Regions from separate parts of the Gordonia phthalatica genome, predicted to be linked through region 2. Evidence: predicted binding sites of a transcription regulator. Region 2 holds the regulator's gene; the other holds the start of a gene.

Region 1 (4,914 bases), 1.5 Mb from region 2:
AACCGGAGTCGGGTTTCGATATCGGACACGATTACTCCTTTCTGGTTCCGATCAACGGTGGAACCGTGTCACGGAGTCACGAGGATCTTGATCTCGCTGTTCCGACCCTCACCGAGCAGATGGTTCAGGCCCTTGTCGACGACGTCGTCGAGTCGGATGCGCCCGGTGATGAGCGGGCGCGGGTCCAGGCGGCCGTCGACGATCGCCTCCACCACCTCGCCGAAGTCCACGTCCGTGTAGGCCATGGATCCGACCAGCTTCTTCTCGCTCGTCATGTACTTCTGCAGGTCCACCTGGACCGGTTCGTGGAACATCGCGACGACGACCGACGTGCCGCCGGGACGGAGCGCGTCGAGCGCGGTGTCGTAGGTGGGCTGGCCGACGCCGGACGCGTCGAAGGAGACGTCGACGCCGCCGAGTGCCTGTACGTGCGCCACGACATCCGTCTGGCTCGGGTCCAGAACTTCCGCGCCCATCTCGACGGCGCGCGCCTTGCGCGCCTCGCTGAGTTCACTGACGAAGACCTTCGACGCGCCGCGCGCCAGGAGGCAGGACACCAGCGCCAGTCCGACGGGGCCGGCTCCGACGACCAGCGCCGTGGTGCCGTCGCCCCCGCCCGACTGCTTCACCGCGTGCCAGGCGACCGCCGTCGACTCGACCATCGCGGCCACCTCGGCACCGAACCGTTCGGGGATCACGTGCGCCGCGTCGCGGCCCGCGACGACGTACTCGCTGAAGCCGCCTCCCCCGCCGCTGACGCCGATGAAGCCGCCCTGCGCGCAGAGGTTCTGCTCACCGCGTTCGCAGGCCGGGCAGGTGCCGTCGTAGACGTTGGGGCGCACCGCGACCAGCGCGCCGACCTCGATGTCGTCGACGCCGTCGCCGAGCGCGACCACGCGTCCGGAGAACTCATGCCCCAGCGCGTGCGGGCCGTGTGTGCACAGCAGCGGATGGGTGAATCCCGCCGGGATCGGCGAGTACTGGAACAGCGAGAGGTCGGATCCGCAGATGCCCGCGCACTCCACCTTGACCTTCACCTGGCCGGGGCCGGGTTCCGGTTCCGGGACGTCGGCGATCCGAGCGTCCCGGGCGGCATACAGCAGCAACGATTTCACGTGAGACCTCCGGGTCGCGAGCGTTTCGACCGATCATCGGCCGGTTGCGGCTCGCGCGGTGGGGGTCGTCCCACTGAGCGCGACGGAGAATCATGCGGCGGGAGAAATCGCGCGGCGGGTGATCGTGGGACGGGGTCAGCGGCCGATCGCCGCGCCGACGACCTTCGCCATCTGCCGCTCACCCAGCGCGTTCGGGTGCAGAGGGACCAGCTGCGCGGCGCCGACCAGCGGCTCCACGTAGCGGACTCCGCGAGGCTTGCACGCCTCGTGGCCGACAGAGCCGACAGCCACGTCGACGAAGGTGACGCCGGTCTTGTGGGCGGCGCGCTCGATCGCATCCGACAGTTCGGTCTGGATGCGATACGCGGTCTTCACGTCGCCGCGGGTGACCGGAACACCCGGGCAGGCGACCGCGCGGTTCGGCACCAGGCGAAGGTAGTTGAGGGCGTAGACCTGCGCGTTCGGAGCCTTCTGTCGGACCGCCCGCATGGCGCGAACGAGCTTCGGGTAGGTCTGCATCCTGATCTCGCGCGCCACTCCCGCGGCGAAGAGATCGTCGCAGGGCGTCCCCGGCGCCACACCGAACGCTCCGACGACCACGCACTTGCCGATGGTCGTGGCGAAGACGTTGCCGTCGTTGCCGCCGATCGAGAAGGTGACGAGATCGGTGTTCGCGTCGAGCGCCGCGAGTTGCGGCTTCATGCCGGCCTTCTGCGGATGGAAGAAGTCGTTCGTGTCGGCGGCACCGCAGCTGACGTCGGTCAGGCGGAAGTCGTTCTTCGCGGCGAGGATGTGCGCATAGTTCCGCGACGACCGGAGACAATCCTGCCCACCGGGTGCGACGGGTTCCACACCCGATCCGGCGGAGAAGCTGTCGCCCATCGCGACGTAGTCCACGAGCGGTGCGGCATCGACAGGCGGTGCCAGGGTGATCCCGGCGACGACCGCCACCGCGCCCACAGATCTGCTGACCAAACCTAGTCTCACCGGGCCTCCCATCCACGAGACGCCCATCCACGCATAGGCGACGAATGCAGGTCGAACACTACCCAGAATTGCGGTTTCACATCTGCGAACTGGTCCGATGCCACTTTCCCGGAATTGTCAGAGGGTCGCGATACAGTGCATTCAAACGTTCGAACAAAGGTTCGTAACTGTATCCGAGGAGGTGGTCTACGTGAACGAAAACGGCATCCAGTTGCCGGAGGATCCGGTCGCGTTGGCCGCCCTGATGGACCAGGTGGCCGCCAAGTTCGCCGCGGCTCCGTTCGGGGCGGTGACCGAGGACCAGTTGGTCACCACCGCCGAGGTGATGGAGTCGGCGCGTCGTCGTCTCGACGGCGCCGATGCCGCCTTGTTGGTGGAGATCTCCGACCGCAACGCGGTCCGCAAGGTCGGCCTGTTCTCCCTGCACCAGTTCCTGGCCCAGCACCTGCGGGTCGGTGACGGCGAAGCCAAACGCCGCCGGATCGCCGCCGAAGCGATCGGCCAATTCTCCTCCCTCACCGGAGCAACCCTCGACCCGGTGTTGCCGGCCACCGCCACCGCGGTCGCCGACGGCGCCATCGGCGGCGGCCATGTCCGGGAAATCGCGGCCGTCATGGACCGGATTCCTTCCGCGGTCGACGCCGAAACTCGGGGTCGGGCGGAGGCCCAGTTGGCGGCCATCGCCCGCGACTTGTCCCCCGCGGGCGTGGCGCAGGCCGGGCACCGCCTGCTGGCGCACCTGGATCCGGACGGGCAGGTCACCGACGAACGTGACCGCGCGCGCCGTCGCGGCCTGACCCTCATGCCGCAGGACCGGCAGTTGATGAGCAAGGTCCGCGCCCAACTCAGCCCCGAGCTGCGCGCCAACCTGGAAGTCATGCTCGGCCAGTGGGCCGCACCCGGGGTAAACAATCCGGATGATCCCGAGTCCCCGCGCGGGGCCGCCGATCTGGCCGACCCGGCGGTTTTGGCCGCCGCGGCCGAGCGCGACACCCGCACCGCGGGTCAGCGCAATCATGATGCGCTGCTGGCGATCCTGCAGACCGCGCACGCCGCCTCCGGGGTGCCGGTCGGTAAACTCTCGACCGAACTGGTCGTGACGGTCACCGACAAGGAACTGGCCCAGCGGGCCTGGGTCGCGGTCACCGCGACCGGCACCCGCCTGCCGGTGCGGGAGTTGGTGCATGTCGCTGGTGCGGTGCAGCCGCACCTGGCGGTGTTCTCCGCCGCGACGGGTAAGGCGTTGTGGTTCGGGCGGGGACGTCGTCTGGCCTCGCAGGATCAGCGGTTGATGTTGTTCGCCCGCGATCGCGGGTGCACCGCCCCGGAATGCTCGGCGCCGTTCGCGCGAACCGAGGCGCACCACCTCACTGAATGGCGCGACGGCGGTCCCACCGACATCGACAATCTCGGCGCCGCGTGCGGGCGCCACAACCGATCGGTCGGCCACCAAGTCGGCCAGTGGGAAACCGCGACGGAGTCGAGGGTTGAGCCGACGTCCGAGGCCGCAGACCGAGGCGTCGGTCGAAACCGTGGTGAGGTTCGCCGGGGGTTTCGACTCGCTGCGCTCGCTCAACCCACGGATGGCGCCGAACTCCTGCCCGACCTCGGGCCCCACGCCCCACCGGCCCCGGAGGACTCCCGGGTCGAGGCCTACCTCACCCGCCTGTTGACCGCCTGACCGGCAAGCACGCCGGCCAGGGGTACCGGCATGCCGTCAGCGCAGTCCGTCGACGAAATCCGCCACCGCGCCGTACTCCGGCAGGAGCCCGGCCTCGCGAGCCTCCGACAGGGACGGCGCGGCGAGGTCCTTCGCCGACAACTCGTACTCGAGGGGCGTGCCGTCGCGCGCGACGCGCGGCCAGTCGATCCCGATCTCGGGATCGAGCGGGTTCACGCCGTGCTCACCACCCGGGTTGTAGCCGGTGGAGCAGAGGTAGGTGACGGTGGAACCGTCCTCCAGCGAGCAGAAGCCGTGGCCGATGCCCTCGGAGAGGTAGACGGCCTTGCGATCGACGTCGTCCAGCAGAACCGCGTCCCACCGACCGAAGGTCGGGGAACCGACGCGGATGTCGACGATCACGTCGAGGATCGACCCGACCGTGCAGGTCACGTACTTGGCCTGACCGGGCGGCACGTCCGCGAAATGGATGCCGCGCAGCACACCGGCAGCCGACACCGACGTGTTGACCTGCGCGAGGTCGAAGCGATGTCCGATGGTCTCGGCGAGCACGTCGGCCTTGAACGCCTCCAGGAACACACCGCGGTCGTCACCGTGCAGGACGGGCGTGAACTCCCACGCCCCGACGATCGTCAGTTCTCTGGCCTTCATCGGTTCACAGCTCCCGTCCGCGCTCGATCAGATCGAGCAGATAGTCTCCGTAGCCGGACTTCGCCAGTCGCGCCGCGGCCGCACGCAGTTCGTCGTCGTCGAGATAGCCGAGTCGCCAGGCGATCTCCTCCGGCACACCGATCTTCAAACCCTGCCGCTGCTCGACGGTCCGAACGAAGTTGCCGGCGTCGAGGAGCGAGTCGAAGGTGCCGGTGTCGAGCCAGGCGGTACCGCGCGGCAGCACCTGAACGTGCAGCTTCCCGCGACGGAGGTACTCGGCGTTGACGTCGGTGATCTCGTACTCGCCGCGCGCCGACGGCGTCAGCGACGCCGCGATGTCGACGACTTTGTTGTCGTAGAAGTACAGGCCGGGCACGGCGTACCGGGACTTCGGTTTCGCTGGCTTCTCCTCCAGCGAGACCGCGTTGCCGTCGCCGTCGAACTCGACGACGCCGTACGCGGTGGGGTCCGCGACGCGGT
Region 2 (4,914 bases):
TCGTGGTCGCCGCCGAGTTGATGGAGACCTCCCGCCTGTTCGCGCACACCGTCGCCTCGGTGGATCCGCTGTGGGTGGAGGAGATCGCCGGCGACCTCGTCACCCGCACATACTCCGAACCGCACTGGTCGACGCGCCGCGGCGCCGTGATGGCACACGAGAAGGTGAGCCTGTACGGCGTGCCGCTCGTCGCGCAGCGCCGCGTGAACTACGGACCGATCGATCCCAAGACCTCGCGGGAGATCTTCATCCAGGAGGCACTCGTCGCGGGCCGATGGCGCAATCGTCACGCCTTCACCAAGCACAACGCCGAGCTGATCGCCGAGGCCGAGGAGACGGAACAGCGTGCACGCCGCCGCAACCTGCGGATCTCCGACGACGATCTGTTCGAGTTCTACGCCGCGCGGATCCCCGCGAACGTCGTCTCCACCCGCCACTTCGACTCCTGGTGGAAGAAGGCCGGTCGCACCGACCCGACCCTGCTGAATCTGCGACCCGAGGAGTTCCTCGACGACGACGCCCCCTCCGCCGCCGACTTCCCCGCCGCCTGGCAGCAGGGCGAGACCCGACTGGAACTGCGCTACCACTTCGAGCCGGGCGCTCCCGACGACGGCGTGACCGTCGTGATCCCGCGACCGCTCCTGCAGCACGTCCGCGACAGCGGCTTCGACTGGCTGGTGCCTGGCATGCGCGCCGAGCTCGCGACGGCCCTGGTGAAATCGCTGCCCAAGGGACTCCGCAAGTCCATGTCACCGGCCGCGCGGTACGCCGACCTCGCTCTCAGCCGCCTCACCGCCCGCGCCGAACCGCTGCTCACCGGTCTCGCGCGCGAACTGTCGACGATCTCGGGCGTCACCCTCTCGCCGCGCGACTTCCGACCCGACAATCTGCCTGCGCACCTGCGCATGCATTTCGCAGTCGTGGACGCGAAGGGTGCGATCATCGCCCGCGGCGACCGCCTCGCCGCCATCCGCGACGACCTCGACGGCGGCAGCGGAAACACCCCGGCGACCCCGATCCACCGCACCTGGTCCGCCGACGGTCTCGGCACCCTCGCCGAGTCGGAGACCGCGACCGTCGCCGGGCAGCAGATCACCCGCTACCCGACGCTCCTCGCCGTACCGGGCCAGGGCGTCCGCACCGCGGTGGCCGCCTCCACCGCCGAGCGCGACGCGGGAATCCGTGCCGCCGCAGCGGAACTGCTCCGCCGGTCAGTGCAGCCGCCGAGCCGTCGACTCGCCAACTCTCTTCCGCCGGCCTCGAAGCTCGCCCTCAGTCAGAACCCGTACCGCGACATCGACGCCCTGCTGGCCGACTGCACGGCGCGCGCCATCACCGACACGCTCGCCGCCGAGAAGCACCTGGCCGATCTGCGAACGCCCACCGATTTCGCCGAACTGTCCGCCCGGGTCTCCCCCGTGATCCGGTCGCGCGCCCCCGAGTACTTCGTCGCCGCCGTCGCCGCGCTCGCCGAGTACTCACCCGTGCGCAGGGCGATCGACGCCCGCAGCGGCACCCTCGCCGCAGACGACGTGGCCGACCAGACATCGAATCTGGTGTTCGACGGGTTCATCGGTGCCACCGCGCTGGTGCACCTGCGGTCGCTGCCCCGCTACCTCACCGCCGCCCGACTGCGTCTGGAAGGACTGGCCACCGCGGGTGCTCGGGACAACGAAGCCCTCGCTTCCATCGACCGCGTGGTCGCGGCGTGGAACCGTCGCGAAGCCCAGTTGCCCGCGTCGCGACACGCGGATCTGGCCGAACTGGTCCAGTGGCGCCTCGAAGAACTGCGCGTCAGCCTGTTCGCTCAGCAGCTCGGCACCAGCGGTTCGGTGTCCGAACAGCGCATCATCAAGGCGATCGACAAGTTCTGAGCGGTCAGCGCCGGTCGCGACGCAGTTCGTCGATCTCGCGCTGGAAGTCGTCGGCCGACTCGAACGATCGGTACACCGACGCGAACCGGAGGTAGGCCACCTCGTCGAGGTCGCGCAGCGGACCGAGGATGGCCATCGCCACCTCGTTGCTGGAGATCTCGGCGGACCCGGACGAGCGCACGGCGTCCTCGACCTGGGAGGCGAGTTTCGCCAGCGAGTCCTCGTCGACGTGCCGCCCCTGGCTCGCACGCCGCACGCCCTTCATGACCTTCTCCCGGCTGAAGGGCTCGGTGAGGCCGTTGCGTTTCACGACGGTCAGGACGGCGGACTCGACGGTACTGAAGCGACGCCCGCACGCACTGCACGACCGGCGGCGACGAATCGCCTGACCGTCGTCGGTGACTCGGGAATCGACCACTCTGGTGTCGTCGTTCTTGCAGAACGGGCAGCGCATGGGTCGAGAATACCCGGCAGCCCGACACGGCCGTGGAGCCAGGGACTATCGGTAGTCCGGCACGATCAACGGCTGGCCGACCACCAGGCCGGAGGTCTCGAGTCCGTTCAGCTCGCGCACCTGAGCTATCACCCCGTCGACGGGCAGGTCGGGGGCGATCCGCTCGGCCAGCGATGTGAGCGACTCCCCGGACCGCACGTAGACCACGGACGTGGCGGCCGGCGTGACCGGAGCGGCACCGTCCTGCGCCCCGCCGTCGATCATGAGCACCAGCCAGGCCATCGCGGCGAGCACGCCGGCGACGAGGAGGACGCTGACCCACCGATGTTCGAACGGACGAACAACCGTTCGGCTCCGTTCCTCCGTTCGAACGACCCTGCCCCCCGAATGGGCGATCGATGACCGACGAACGCCGATGTCGCGGCGTTCGGGACGACCGGTGGGACGGCAGACCCGGGAGGTCTCGACGACCGGAAGGTCGCAGGTCATGGTCATCTCGCGGACGAAACGGCGCGGCGCGGGCGCCGTGACGGTGGGGGTACTCATCGCTCGTCTCCATTCGATCGAGTGTTCGAAGAACTCTTGTTCGATAGTTAACACGATGGGTCTGACAATCGCCGACACGCATCGAACAATTGTTTGAGTTTTGTGACCTACTCAACTAGCCTTCAGGTCATCGATCGAACACAGCTGACGAAAGGCCACACCGGTGACTGACACGCCCGATCCGATGCTCTCGACCGCCACGCTCGAGGCGTCGCTCACCCAGCGTCAGCGCGACGTTCTGGAGGTCATCCGCAAGTCCGTCCGCGAACGCGGCTACCCGCCGAGCATCCGCGAGATCGGCGAGGCGGTGGGCCTCACGTCCACATCGTCGGTGGCGCATCAACTCCGCACCCTGGAGCGCCGAGGCCTTCTCAAGCGCGATCCCCACCGCCCCCGCGCGGTCAACGTGCGCGACGACTCGCGCACGCCCCCGTCGGGCGGCGCGGCCGTCGACGGTGACGCCCTGCCCACCCCGACCTTCGTCCCCGTCCTCGGTCGGATCGCCGCCGGCGGGCCGATCCTCGCCGAGCAGGCCGTGGAGGAGGTCTTCCCGCTGCCGCGCGAACTGGTCGGCGAGGGATCACTGTTCATGCTGCGCGTCGTCGGCGAGTCGATGGTCGATGCCGCGATCTGCGATGGCGACTGGGTGGTGGTGCGTCAGCAGAACGTCGCCGACAACGGCGACATCGTCGCCGCCATGATCGACGGTGAAGCCACCGTCAAGACGTTCAAGCGGACCGACGGCCACGTGTGGCTGATGCCGCACAACGAGCACTTCGACCCCATCCCCGGTGACGACGCCGCCATTCTCGGCAAGGTCGTCACCGTGATGCGGCGAATCTAACCGAGCATCACTCCCCGAGCGCCGCGCGAGCGGCGTCTCGAGCGGCCGCGGGACTCGCGGCGGCAACCGCCGCCGCACCCGCGGCCCTGCACTGTTCCAGGGTCACCCCGCTCAGCTTGAGACCGACGGCGGCCGACGCCGCGGGTGCCGACGACAGCGACGTGACGCCCAGCCCCACCAGCACGCAGGCCAGCAGCGGGTCGGCGGCCGCTTCACCGCACACGCCGACCTGCTTCCCCTGACGCTGTCCGGCGTCACCGACGCGCGCGATCAGCGCGAGGACCGCGGGCTGCCACGGATCGGTCAGCGTGGCGAGGTCGGGCGACATCCGGTCGGCGGCCATCGTGTACTGCGTGAGGTCGTTGGTGCCGATCGAGACGAAGTCGACCTCCGCGAGGATCGCGTCGGCCATGATGGCCGCCGACGGCACCTCCACCATGACTCCCGGGATCAGGCCGCGATCGCGGATCTGCCCGGCGAACTCGCGCGCCTCGTCGACGGTCGCGATCATCGGCGCCATGACCCACGGCGTGGCGCGGCCATCGCCCTGCGCCGCGGCGGCGAGCGCGTCGAGCTGCTTGTCGCGGATCTCGGGATGGGTCTGCACGATCCGGTTGCCACGGACACCCATGGCGGGGTTCGGCTCGTCGGCGTGGGCGACGAACTTCAGGGGCTTGTCCGAGCCGGCGTCCAGGGTGCGGATCACCACCTTCTGGCCGGGGAACGCGTCGATCACCTCGCGGTAGAGCGCCACCTGCTCCTCGACGGTCGGCTCGTTCGACCGGTCGAGGAAGGCGAGTTCGGTGCGGAACAGTCCGACGCCCTGCACCGGGGCCTCGGCACCGGCCCGCGCCGAGACGCCGTCGGCGACGTTCGCGAGAATCAGCACCTCGTGCCCGTCGGCGGTGCGGCCCGGCCCCCGCCACGCCGCGATCTGTTCGGCCTTCTCCCGCGCATGCTCGACGGCGGCGGCGATGGCGTCCGCGTCGGGCTCGGTTCCGACTGTTCCTCGGTCGCCGTCGACGTATCCCAGTGCCCCCGTGGGGATCTCATCGAGGTCGGCGGCGGCGACCACGCACGGAATGGCGAGCTGGCGAGCGATGATCGCGGTGTGGCTGCTCGGCCCGCCGAGCCGCATGCCGAGCCCGATCACCCGCGTCGGATCCAATCCCGCGGTGTCCGCGGGCGCGAGGTCG

What was found. The regulator LexA, encoded in region 2, represses DNA repair genes until DNA is damaged. The targets are predictions, from matches to a motif close to CGAACANNTGTTCG.
Region 1: the regulator LexA is predicted to act here: its motif matches at 2,253-2,266, upstream of ACH46_RS02245 (HNH endonuclease signature motif containing protein).

The regions. Positions count from the first base shown of each region.
Region 1 covers NZ_CP011853.1:483,705-488,618, reverse strand. The annotation lists gene ACH46_RS02260 (nuclear transport factor 2 family protein) at 1-29, opposite strand, end outside; gene ACH46_RS02255 (2,3-butanediol dehydrogenase) at 69-1,115, opposite strand; gene ACH46_RS02250 (SGNH/GDSL hydrolase family protein) at 1,251-2,102, opposite strand; gene ACH46_RS02245 (HNH endonuclease signature motif containing protein) at 2,293-3,783, shown strand; gene ACH46_RS02240 (dTDP-4-dehydrorhamnose 3,5-epimerase family protein) at 3,820-4,434, opposite strand; gene rfbA (glucose-1-phosphate thymidylyltransferase RfbA) at 4,439-4,914, opposite strand, start outside.
Region 2 covers NZ_CP011853.1:1,947,901-1,952,814, reverse strand. The annotation lists gene hrpA (ATP-dependent RNA helicase HrpA) at 1-1,874, shown strand, start outside; gene nrdR (transcriptional regulator NrdR) at 1,879-2,328, opposite strand; gene ACH46_RS21595 (LysM peptidoglycan-binding domain-containing protein) at 2,374-2,874, opposite strand; gene lexA (transcriptional repressor LexA) at 3,059-3,718, shown strand; gene ACH46_RS09120 (phosphoenolpyruvate--protein phosphotransferase) at 3,726-4,914, opposite strand, start outside.